DNA from 2 places in the Fontibacillus forbon genome. Region 2 is predicted to be linked to the other one. Evidence: predicted binding sites of a transcription regulator. Region 2 holds the regulator's gene; the other holds the start of a gene.
The links. The regulator CtsR, encoded in region 2, represses protease genes until heat stress. The targets are predictions, from matches to a motif close to ATGGTCAATAAAGGTCAAACA.
Positions count from the first base shown of each region.

Region 1: the regulator CtsR is predicted to act here: its motif matches at 2,146-2,166, upstream of clpP (ATP-dependent Clp endopeptidase proteolytic subunit ClpP).

Region 1 covers NZ_JBKGFV010000010.1:32,047-38,328, reverse strand. The annotation lists gene ade (adenine deaminase) at 1-1,216, opposite strand, end outside; gene clpP (ATP-dependent Clp endopeptidase proteolytic subunit ClpP) at 1,440-2,036, opposite strand; tRNA gene ACLB09_RS24680 (tRNA-Arg) at 2,244-2,318, opposite strand; gene ACLB09_RS24675 (LacI family DNA-binding transcriptional regulator) at 2,506-3,525, shown strand; gene ACLB09_RS24670 (ABC transporter permease) at 3,651-4,610, shown strand; gene ACLB09_RS24665 (carbohydrate ABC transporter permease) at 4,625-5,512, shown strand; gene ACLB09_RS24660 (type 2 periplasmic-binding domain-containing protein) at 5,599-6,282, shown strand, end outside.
Region 2 covers NZ_JBKGFV010000012.1:265-6,546, forward strand. The annotation lists rRNA gene rrf (5S ribosomal RNA) at 1-40, shown strand, start outside; gene ACLB09_RS25250 (HAD family hydrolase) at 681-1,391, opposite strand; gene ACLB09_RS25255 (CtsR family transcriptional regulator) at 1,765-2,223, shown strand; gene ACLB09_RS25260 (UvrB/UvrC motif-containing protein) at 2,279-2,803, shown strand; gene ACLB09_RS25265 (protein arginine kinase) at 2,816-3,874, shown strand; gene clpC (ATP-dependent protease ATP-binding subunit ClpC) at 3,912-6,282, shown strand, end outside.

The sequences.
Region 1 (6,282 bases), on a different contig from region 2:
GGCGACTGGCCAGCAAGAAGTCGCGCGCCTCCAACGGCCGCGCCAAATGCACCGACTGCCGCGCGGCTTCCGGATAGGCATAGGCCGGGAAGGCCATTTGCAGCTCGCCGCCGCCGAACACCACATTGCCGTCCGTGATGACGGTGGATGGCACCATATCCTTCAGGCTGTCGATCAGCAGCAGATCGGCGCATTTGCCCGGCGCGATGCCGCCGACGTCGCCGTCGACCCGGAAATACCGGGCCGTGTTGATCGTCGCCATCTGAATCGCCGTTACCGGCTCCACGCCTTCCTCGATCGCGCGGCGCACGACGTGGTTCATATGACCCTTCTCGATCAGGGTCTGCGGGTACACGTCGTCCGTGACGAGCATGATGTTGCCCGGGTGCACGTGATCTTCCGTCACGACCTTGATCACTTCCTTCACATCATGCCAGGCCGAGCCTTCGCGGATCATGAGATGCATGCCGAGCTGCAGCTTGAGGAGACCTTGCTCGCGCGTGACCGTCTCATGGCAAGACGTTACGCCGGAGGCAATATACGCCTGCAGCATTGGCTCGTCTTCGCTCGGAAAATGGCCGGTAACCGCTTTGCCGGCCTTGATCGTCGCGGCAATCTCGCCGCTCATCTTGGGGTCGCCGTACACGACCCCGGGGAAGTTCATCACTTCGCCAAGCCCTTCGACGCCTTCCCAAGTCATTCCGTCCTCAATATCGGCTACGTTCAGCTCGGCTCCGGCGTCCTCCAGGTCGTCCGTGGCGGGAACGCAGGAAGGGAAGGTCGTATATACCTTCAGCGGCAGCCCGCGTCCTTCTTCGTGCATCCAGCGCACGCCTTCCGCACCGAATACATTGGCGATCTCATGGGGATCCATGAACACGCCCGTCGTCCCTTTCGCCAAAGCGGCTTTGGCGAACTCCGTTACGGACAGCATCGTGCTCTCCACGTGCATGTGGCCGTCCAGCAGGCCCGGGACGATAAAGCGCCCCTTGGCGTCCAGCACGACCGTCTCTTCGCCGATCGTATGGCCGGCGTCCCCGACATAAGCGATCCGGCCCGCAGCGACGGCTACGTCCGTATGTGCCTGCAGCCGTCCGGTGTATACATTGACGAGCGTTCCGTTTTTTATCACCAGGTCGGCCTTTTTCGTTCCGGTGGCCACTTCGGCCAGAGTCCGGCTAACCTCGGTCAAATGATGTCTCTGTAAATGGCTCATCTTTGTTCACTCCTTCATTGGTGGGTGGCTAACTTCTCTGTTCATATTCTTTCACCGAACTCCTTGAAAAGCAAGCTGGCCCGGCAAAGCGGCGCGATATTCAGAAGCCGGTCCCGATGATCTTGGATCGATTCGGAATCCTATAGGTTAATGTATATAAAAAAGACCGCTCCAAGGGCGATAACCCGTTGGAGCAGTCTTTGATTTACTTTTGCAATTAAAATTAAACGCCTTGCGGTGTTACTTTCTCGATGACGCGATCGATCAGGCCATAGTCTTTCGCTTCGGCAGCGCTCATGAAGTAGTCGCGGTCGGTATCCTTTTCGATCCGTTCCAGCGGCTGTCCGGTGCGTTCAGCCAAAATCTTGTTCAGCTTATCACGCATCTTCAGGATGCGGCGGGCACGGATTTCGATATCCGTAGCCTGACCTTCGGCTCCGCCGAGCGGCTGGTGAATCATGATTTCACTGTTAGGCAGCGCGTAGCGTTTGCCTGGAGCGCCCGCATTCAGCAGGAATGCGCCCATGGAAGCCGCGAGGCCCACGCAGATCGTGGAAACGTCGGACTTAATGAATTGCATCGTATCGAAAATGGCCATACCGGCTGTAATGGAACCGCCTGGGCTATTGATGTACAGATGGATGTCTTTCCCCGGCTCTTCCGCGTCCAGAAACAGCATTTGCGCGATAATGGCGTTAGCGACGACGTCATTGACCTGGGAACCCAGGAAAATGATGCGGTCCTTCAGCAGTCTGGAGTAAATGTCATAGGCGCGTTCTCCGCGGTTACTTTGTTCAACGACCATAGGAATATAACTCACCGATAAAACCTCCTTATTTGGATCAAGCCATTTTATTGAATCGGTTCAATCAATTTCAGAATTGACGGAATCGATGAATATTAACCTCATCATAAACAATTTCAAACAGAAAGTCAAAGAAAGTCAAACTCAGTGTAATAAAAAAACCCATAGGTCAGGGTATCAGGTAAATCGTATAATAACTAATAGTTGCTAATGAAGTAATAATGGCGCGCCCGCGAGGAATCGAACCTCGATCTCAGGCTCCGGAGGCCTACGTCATATCCATTGGACCACGGGCGCAAACAGTACATTTAATTAGCGTGCAAAAATGATTATATGACATCCAGGGATAAAAAGCAAGGAAGTTGCTAAAAAAAGTTGTCAGTCGCCGGATCCGGGATAATAAAAAATAAAAGGATTGAACTGAAAGCGTTTTTATGCTAATTTGATGTTATAAAAACGTTTTTATTATGAAGGGCGAATGGAAATGGCAAAGGTTACAATCAAGGACGTAGCAAGGGAGGCGGGCGTCTCCATATCTACGGTTTCGAATGCACTAAACGATGTGGACGTACTGGCTCCGGAGACAAAATCACATGTGCTCAACGTGGCAAAGCGGTTAAATTATGTACCTAACCTGAACGGCAAGCTTTTAAAGTCCGGGAAGACTAAGATGCTGGGTTTTTTCACAACCAGCGTATCGGGGCCGTATTTCTACACGCTGGTGGAGTCCATGGCCCGCGAGAGCGACCGCTTGGGTTACGGGTTGAATGTGTTCGTCACAAAAGACAAGCAAGTGATCATGAACAACATTCTCGGCAGGCGCGTAGATGGCGTCATCATCTATGAAGAGCTAAAGATCGATGAACATGACATCGCGGTGATGGAGAAAGACAAGATCAAGGCCGTGTTTCTGGATCGGGTCTTTCACAACGAGACGATGGGCAGCGTGACCTTCGATTCCTTCGTGTCCGGTTATGAAGCAACGAAATATTTAATCAGCCTCGGGCATAAGAGAATTGCCTACATCTCCGGCGTGGATACGATGTACGATAGCGTGCAGCGGAGAGACGGCTATCTGGCCGCCTTGAGGGAGCATCAGCTTCCTGTAGACAGCGACTATGTATTGCAGGGCTATTTTGAGGAAGAGGGCACTTTTAATGCCGTAAAATCCTTTCTTCACAACCATTCGGGCAAGGTGCCGGATGCTTTCCTGGCCGGGAACGACCTTAGCGCGATCGGATGCATCAAGGCTTTGAAGTCTCACGGTTTCGAAGTACCGATGGACATTAGTGTCGTAGGCTTCGATGATATCGATATCGCCCAGTACTTCGCGCCGCCGTTAACGACGGTCAGGAACCAGATCGCAAGGCAAGCTATCCTGACGATCGACCATCTGGTTGCCATGATCCAGAAGAAAGAACAGGGTAAGTCCCAAAAGCTGCAGGGAGAGCTTGTCGTTCGAGGCTCAAGCCATGTAAAGATCAACAGGAACGAACAGGCGTAAGCCGGGAACAAGAATCTTTGTTGCGGAATTGTTTTTTTAACGGTGCAAAGATAGGGGGATTTGTTTTGCCAAAAATAAAAACGTTTTTATACTTTAAATTTATATTTTAGAAGGGAGAGAGGAACATGGCAAAAGGGTCTGCCGCTAGCGGGAAAAAGCCGATGGGGCAAAGGGTCAGGGAATTTGCAATCGATTACAAGCGGCAATGGGAGATTCAGTCCATGATCTTGCCCGGCGTCATCTTCATGATCATTTTTTGCTACATTCCGATTTACGGCTTGTCGATCGCTTTTAAAAACTACACGGTCATCGATACGCTGGATTCCGCTCCCTGGGTGGGTCTCGACAATTTCAAAATCATTTTGTCCGACAAATATTTTTGGGATTCGGTGGTTAACACCTTGGGCATCAGCTTTCTGAAGCTGGCTGTCGGCTTCGTGATTCCTATTGTTTTGGCGATCATGATTTACGAATTAAGCATGGGCCGGTTCAAAAAAATCGTGCAGACCATTTCGTATCTGCCGCATTTTCTGTCCTGGATCGTATTGGGCGGGATGCTGATTACGTGGTTTTCGACCACCGGGTTGTTCAACCAACTGCTGCTCGATTTGGGTCTCATTTCGAAGCCGCAAAACATTTTGCTGGACCCGGGGAAATACTGGTGGATCGCCACCCTGTCCGATATTTGGAAAGAGGCGGGCTGGGGGACCATTCTTTATCTGGCCATTATGTCGAAAATCGATCCTACATATTACGAAGCCGCCAAAATCGACGGGGCCAGCCGAATCAGACAAATCTGGAACATTACGCTCCCTAATATGAAGATGATCATCAGCTTGAACCTGATCTTGACTGTAAGCGGTTTATTGGGCTCCAATCTGGATCAAACCCTGGTGCTGATGAACTCCCAAAACCGGGCCCGCGCGGAGGTCATCAACTCTTACGTATACCGGATGGGGATGACGCAGGGCGATTTCTCCTATGCTACCGCCGTTGGTTTGGGTGTCTCCATAGTTTCAGTAATTCTGCTGGTTGCCGCCAATAAAGTCACCAGTAAACTAAACGATAATCAATCGGTCTTGTAAAGGAGGCAATTCCAGTGAATCGAAAGGCGGTTAAAGAAGATCTCGACAGCAGAATCTTTGATACCATCAACATCACCTTGCTGCTCATGTTCACCGTAGTCATCGTCGTTCCGCTTTGGAATGTCATCGTGTCCTCCTTTAGTTCGGGCAGATCGCTGGCGGAAGGCGGATTCGTATTTTGGCCCAAGGAGTTCTCCCTGGAAAATTACGAAGCCGTATTTCGGGACACGAGCATTTGGCAATCTTTCTTTATCTCCATCTCCAAAACGACGCTCGGCGTGATTACCCACGTGTTTTTCTGCGCCATGATCGGTTACGGGTTGAGCAAAAGATACGTACGCGGCCGCAAACTGTATGTCGCCATGGGCGTCATTACCATGTTTTTCTCGGGCGGCATGATTCCCACCTACTTATTGATCAAATCGCTGGGACTGCTCAACAGCTTCTGGGTGTACATCATTCCGGCCTTGTTCAGCTATTACGATGTCGTCATTCTCATGAACTTCTTCCGGAATGTGCCCGATTCGCTCGATGAGTCGGCCAAGATCGACGGAGCCGGGGACTGGCGGATTTTTCTCAAAATATTCATTCCGCTTTCCATGCCTGCCATGGCAACGATCGCTTTGTTCAACGGAGTCGGGCAGTGGAATGACTTCATGACCACCAAATTGTACATTACCGATCAGGCCCTTTATCCGCTGCAGATGAAGCTGTATGAAATTATCGTCCAGTCGCAAACGCAGTCAATGCAAAATATCGGGGGCTCCGTCGTGATCGAAACGACGACCAAAGGGGTTCAACTCGCGACCATTGTCATTACTACGTTGCCGATTGTCGTGATGTATCCAATACTGCAAAGGTACTTTATCTCGGGCATGATGCTGGGGGCGGTGAAAGAGTAAAAGTTTCTTTTCGGCGGTTTACCAAGCAGACAAATGTGGGGTTTTAAAGTTGTTGAAAGCGCTTTAATTCAAAGGAGGGTAAAAGGATGTACAACATGAACAAAGGATTTGGTACAAAAGGGATCAAATTGTGTGCTGCATTACTGGCTGCGGTATTGGTCATTACGGGCTGCGGCTCGGGGGGAGGATCCAAGAACGCCCCTAAGGACGTTTCGATTGAAGGCCGGTATGCGCTCGATCCGGAAACGCCGGCGTGGAAGCTCGACAAAAAAGAAGAGACAACCGAGCTTACCTGGTATGTGAATGCGGACTGGTGGAATACCGACTTCGGCAAGGACGTCGTGACCAAGAAAATTAAAGAGGACTTGAACATTGACATCAAATTCATTACGGGCGACGACACGAAACTGAACACTTTTTTTGCCGGCGGGGATATGCCCGACCTGCTAACCATTTTCGATTCGAACTCTCCGGTGGTGCAAAAAGCTCCGACTTGGGCACTGTCGTTAAACGATCTTGCGGAAAAATACGACCCGCATTTCAACAAAGTAGCCGCCGCGGATACGTTGAACTGGTTCCAGTTGAAAGACGGCAAGACTTACGGCTATCCGAACTACTCGAATACGCAGGCCGACTATGACAGCGGCAACATTCCTGCTAAAACGGCATTTGTCGTCCGCAAGGATGTTTACGACGCCTTGGGCAAAACGGCCATGGGAACGCCGGAAGAATTCAAAGCCGTCATGGACCAAATCAAAGGACAATTTCCG
Region 2 (6,282 bases):
TTGGACCGAAGGGTCCTGGGAGAGTAGGACGCCGCCAAGCAATGAAGAAGAGCACTGCCGATAACCTCGGTAGTGCTCTTTTGCTATTCTGGGGCTTTAAATCAATAAACTAACTGGAAAATCTAAAGTTAATTTCGAATAAATCCCCTCTTCGAGATAATTAACTGTAAAACCTGCAGCTAATTCGGAGGGTTCGAGCTATTTCAGGGGATAAGCGCGAAATTAGATGGAGGTTTTCCATCTAATTTACTCCGGCAGCTCGATCCAGGCAAAATTAACTGTAGTTTTTACAGTTAATTTAGTAGACATAAGCGAGTTGACAGGATCAAGAGAGTTAGACGGAGCTATGGAAATTAGAAGGTAACCAGGTAGTAGCGGAGCAGGTTATAGAAGCCGGCTATAAATTAACTGGAAAACCTACAGTTAATTCCGCGGAAATCGCCCCTTTGAGATAATTAACTGTAAAACCTGCAGCTAATTCGGAGGGTTTGAGCCAATTCAGCGGAAATGAGTGAAATTAGATGGAGGTTTTCCATCTAATTTACTCAGGCAGCTCATCCTAGCCTAATTAACTGTAGGAAATCCAGTTAATTAAGAAAACCGAATGTTGCGGCCGCAAATTGTACCATCCACGCTTACAGTTATTGGTGGCGATAGAGCTGCAAAGAAAAAGAATTAGATCAAGCCAGCTCTAAAATGCGCCGGAAATTGCCGTCCCAGATCTGGTGTTTACAATCCACCGTTTCGGTCTCCGGAGAGCAGTTGGAATGGTAATAGCATGCATCCATACCTAGGCGATTGGCGCCCGCGATATCGGTGGTTGCGTCATTCCCGATCATAATAGCAGAGGCCAGATCAACCTTAAACGTGTCGGCAAGATAGGCGTAGAACAGGGGATCTGGCTTACAGATCCCCGGCTTGGATGAGATGGCAATGCCATCAAAAAATCCTGTTATGCCAAGAATGCGCATTTCTGCTTCCACAAAAGTCTCTTGTCCGTTAGATAGTAAGTAAATTTTCTTATTCTGATTTTTTAATGCGCTTAATGTTTCTTTAACGCCATCATATAACTTCAGACGCCGCATAGAAAGTATTCTGAACCAGCGCACCGTTTCATCGAGCCAGCTCGCTTCCGGACTGAATCCTATTTTAGAAGCGATATTTTTGAAGATCAAATGAATATCCAGCTCAGGAAATTCGCATTCAACTGGCGGAGTGGAAATTTGGCGCGCAACCTCTCCGCGATATTGCTCCTTAAGTACCTCCGGTTTTATCGGTAAACCGCTGTACAGAAAATGATAACTAAGTCTTTCCCAGACTGCAGGGTCTTCCTCATCCGTATGAATATCGATCAGCGTTCCATACAAGTCAAAAATATAAGAATTATACATAGCGATGAGATACCTCCATTCAATAAAAAGCCGTATTGTATCAAAGCCTCCGATGGTGCTCCCTTTAAAGCAAATCCAATAATTCTCATTATACATGGAAACGTTTGCGCAAACAGTATGTTTATTGAAGTTTATTGACCTGCTCCAAGGGGCTAATACGAATTTGATGCTCCCCTTGGCAAATCGGAAATTTGTGCTATAATAAATTTAAGTTAAAGTCAAAGAAAGTCAAAGTCAACATATCATAGCCATCCCATATTCAAACCGGCGCATACGGTTAATACTATTCATACATGCGATGCTTTGTTTATAAGCTGAGTTAGGTTCATCGGTGGCGCGGTATGTTGGAGTACTGAGCAATGGAGGATAGGTGATGCGCAATATTTCAGAAATTATTGAAAAATACCTCAAAAGCATCTTGCACGAAAGCCCTGAAGGCGCGATAGAAATTCAGCGCAACGATCTGGCCGACAAATTTTCCTGCGTTCCTTCACAGATCAATTATGTGATCAGCACGAGGTTTACGCTCGAAAAGGGATATCTGGTGGAGAGTAAGCGCGGGGGTGGAGGATATGTCCGCATCAGGCGGATCGAACTGCCGGGCCCGACCTCTTTGCATACGCACCTGCATCAAACGATTGGCGATGAAATCGGCCAGTCTGCGGCGGAGGGGTTAATTTATCAATTGGAAGAGGCCAGATTTCTAAGCGCAAGGGAAGCTGCATTGATGCGTGCGGCGGTTTCCAGGGAAGTACTGATGGTCAAATTGCCATACCGGGATCAAATCCGGGCGAGACTGATGAAGGCGATGCTGATCTCTTTGCTTGGCTGATGACCGGCACCGCCTCAGGTGTGTTAGAGCCTATCCATTGGAGGAGGGACATCCTATGCAATGTCAAGAATGCGGTAAGCGCCCCGCTACGCTGCATTTTACGAAGATCGTAAACGGCGAGAAGACGGAATTTCATATTTGTGAAGCTTGTGCCAGAGAAAAGGGTGAAATGATCCCGGGGACGACGGGTGGATTTTCCATACACAACCTGTTGTCGGGTCTGATGGATTTTCATCCCGGCGTCCCTGGTCAATCCGCCGCCTCCAGGCAGCCGGAGAATCTCCGCTGTGAAGAGTGCGGCTTGACTTACTCCCAATTCAGCAAGATAGGACGCTTTGGCTGTAGCTCCTGTTATAAATATTTTAATGACCGCCTGGATCCGCTCTTTAAAAGAGTGCACGGGAACACGGTTCATGTTGGTAAAATCCCGAAACGGGCTGGCAGTCACATCCAACTCAAACGCAAGCTGGACGACCTGCGGCGTGAGCTGCAATCCCGCATTCTTCAGGAAGAGTTTGAGGAGGCCGCCGCGCTTCGGGACCAGATCCGCGAACTTGAGAAGAATATTCCCGCAGAGTAGGAGGAGTGTACGATGCCTAATCTTCGTTTTACAGAACAGCCATTAAGCGAATGGATGAGCCGGGGCGGCAAGGAGTCGGATATCGTAATCAGCACCAGGGTACGGATTGCCCGCAACCTGATTCATCATCCTTTTCCGATGCTGGCTACGGGGCAGCAGTCCGAGGAAGTGCTGCAAATGCTTCAGGAGGTTCTGAAGGATGAGCGCCTGCAGAATTACGGGATATTCCATCCGATTTTGCTGGAGGACCTGGAGGACCTGGATAAACGTATACTGGTCGAGAAGCATTTGATCAGTCCCAATCTGGCAGGTGAATCCCGTAGGGGTGCCGCATTTATAAGTGAAGATGAAAGTTTAAGCATTATGGTGAACGAAGAGGACCATTTGCGAATTCAATGTTTGTATCCCGGTTTTCAAGTACAGGAAGCTTGGAACAAGGCTACGGAGATTGATGATATTTTCGAGGATCACGTGGATTATGCCTTCGACGGCAACCGCGGCTTTTTGACCAGTTGTCCGACCAATGTCGGTACCGGATTAAGGGCTTCGGTCATGATGCATTTGCCGGCTTTGGTGCTTACGCAGCAGATCAACCGGATTTTATCCGCCGTTTCCCAGGTGGGATTGACGGTAAGAGGCATCTACGGCGAAGGCAGTGAAGCGATGGGTAACTTGTTTCAAATCTCAAATCAGATTACACTAGGACAAAGCGAAGCGGAAATTATTGAGAATTTGTACGGTGTCGTCCTGCAGATTATCGAGCATGAAAAAAATGCCCGCGAGAAGCTGCTTTCCGAATCGCGTTTACGAATGATTGACCGTGTAATGCGTTCTTACGGGATTTTATCCCATGCCGCAATCATGGATTCGAAAGAAGCGGCGCAACGATTGTCCGACGTTCGGCTTGGCGTGGATATCGGTTTGATCGCTGACGTGCCGGCTCAGGTGTTAAATGAGCTCAATGTCATGACCCAACCCGGTTTTCTGCAGAAGCTGTTCGGCGAAAATCTTTCGCCAGGAGAACGGGATATGTACCGCGCCAAACTGATTCGGGAAAAAGTGGGTAATTAACGGAAGCAATAGATTTTATGTGGAGGTGCAAAGAGAGATGATGTTTGGAAGATTTACGGAACGTGCCCAGAAGGTGTTGGCCTTGGCCCAGGAAGAAGCGGTCAGACTCGGCCACAATAATATCGGTACCGAGCATATTTTGCTCGGCTTGATCCGGGAAGGCGAAGGCATTGCAGCCAAGGCGTTGATCGGCCTTGGACTCGGACTCGAGAAAATACAAGATGAAGTGGAAACCTTGATCGGCCGCGGTCAGGAGCAACCCTCCAATATCGCCTATACGCCGAGAGCCAAAAAAGTCATTGAACTTTCTATGGACGAAGCTCGCAAGTTAGGTCATACCTATGTCGGTACCGAGCACATTTTGCTTGGCCTGATCCGGGAAGGTGAAGGGGTGGCGGCACGCGTGCTGAACAACCTCGGCATCAGCCTGAACAAAGCGCGTCAGCAAGTGCTTCAACTGCTTGGCAGTAGCGAAGCCGTCTCGAGCCATCATGGAGCGCCTGCCAATATCAATACGCCGACGCTGGACAGCTTGGCTCGTGACTTGACGGCCTCCGCCAAGGAAGGAAATCTCGACCCAGTTATCGGACGTAGTAAAGAAATCGAACGGGTTATTCAGGTGCTTAGCCGCCGGACTAAAAACAATCCGGTATTGATCGGTGAACCCGGCGTCGGGAAAACGGCGATTGCCGAAGGCCTGGCGCAAAAGATCATCAACAACGAAATACCGGAAACGCTCCGCGATAAACGCGTAATGACGCTCGACATGGGCTCCGTGGTAGCAGGCACCAAATACCGCGGTGAATTTGAAGACCGGCTGAAAAAAATCATGGATGAAATCCGGCAAGCGGGCAATATTATTCTATTCATAGATGAGCTGCACACCTTGATCGGAGCGGGTGGCGCGGAAGGTGCCATCGACGCATCCAACATCCTTAAGCCGGCGCTTGCCCGGGGCGAATTGCAGTGCATCGGAGCCACGACGCTGGATGAGTACCGCAAATATATCGAAAAGGACGCCGCTTTGGAACGCCGTTTCCAACCGATCACGGTAGATCAGCCGTCCGTTGAGGAAGCGATTCAAATCTTGCACGGGCTTCGCGACCGTTATGAAGCTCATCACCGCGTGAAGATCACCGATGATGCAATCGAGCAAGCCGTCAAGTTGTCGGACCGTTATATTCAGGACCGGTTCCTGCCGGATAAAGCGATCGACCTGATCGATGAAGCGGGCTCCAAAGTAAGGCTGAACTCTTACACGGTACCGCCGAATTTGAAACAGCTGGAGAATCGCCTGGAAGATATCCGCAAGGAGAAAGACGCCGCGGTGCAAAGCCAGGAATTCGAAAAAGCGGCAGCCCTTCGCGATACCGAGCAAAAGATCCGCGAAGAGTTGGATGTAACGAAAAATCAGTGGAAAGAAAAGCAGGGCCGCACCGATTCCGAGGTAACTCCGGAAGATATCGCGCAGGTCGTCGGCAGCTGGACGGGAATCCCGGTCAGCAAGCTAAAAGAAGAAGAAACCGAGCGCTTGCTCAATATGGAGCAAATCCTGCATGAACGGGTTATCGGCCAGGACGAAGCCGTTAAGGCAGTCAGCCGGGCGATCCGCCGGGCGCGTGCGGGTCTTAAAGATCCGAAGCGTCCAATGGGCTCCTTCATCTTCCTCGGGCCTACCGGGGTAGGTAAGACCGAGCTGGCCCGAGCGCTTGCCGAATCGATGTTCGGCGACGAGAACGCCGTCATCCGGATCGACATGTCGGAATACATGGAGAAGCACTCCACAGCCCGTCTGGTCGGCGCGCCTCCAGGATATGTCGGCTATGAGGAAGGCGGTCAACTTACGGAGAAAGTACGCCGCAAGCCTTATTCCGTCGTATTGCTTGATGAGATCGAAAAAGCGCACCCTGAGGTGTTCAACATCCTGCTGCAAGTGCTGGAAGACGGCCGGTTGACCGACTCCAAGGGCAGGGTGGTCGATTTCCGCAACACGCTGATCATTCTGACGTCCAACGTCGGCGCGGAAGCGATCAAGCGGAATACGCGGCTTGGATTTACCGCAGTCGAAGATGCGGGAGCGGATTACGATAACATGAAGGGCAAAGTGATGGAAGAGCTTAAGAAGAGCTTCCGTCCTGAATTCCTCAACCGGATCGACGAAATCATCGTCTTCCATTCCCTGGAGGAAGCCCATATCGGCGAAATCGTGACGCTCATGTCCGAGGAACTGCGCAAGCGGCTGCGTGAATACGACGTTGATTTTATTTTAACCGATAAAGCTAAGGCATTCCTGGCCAAGGAAGGATTCGATCCGGCTTACGGTGCACGTCCGCTCCGCCGGGCCATCCAGAAGCATATCGAGGACCGCTTGTCCGAAGAATTGCTGACCGGGAACGTGAAGAAGGGCG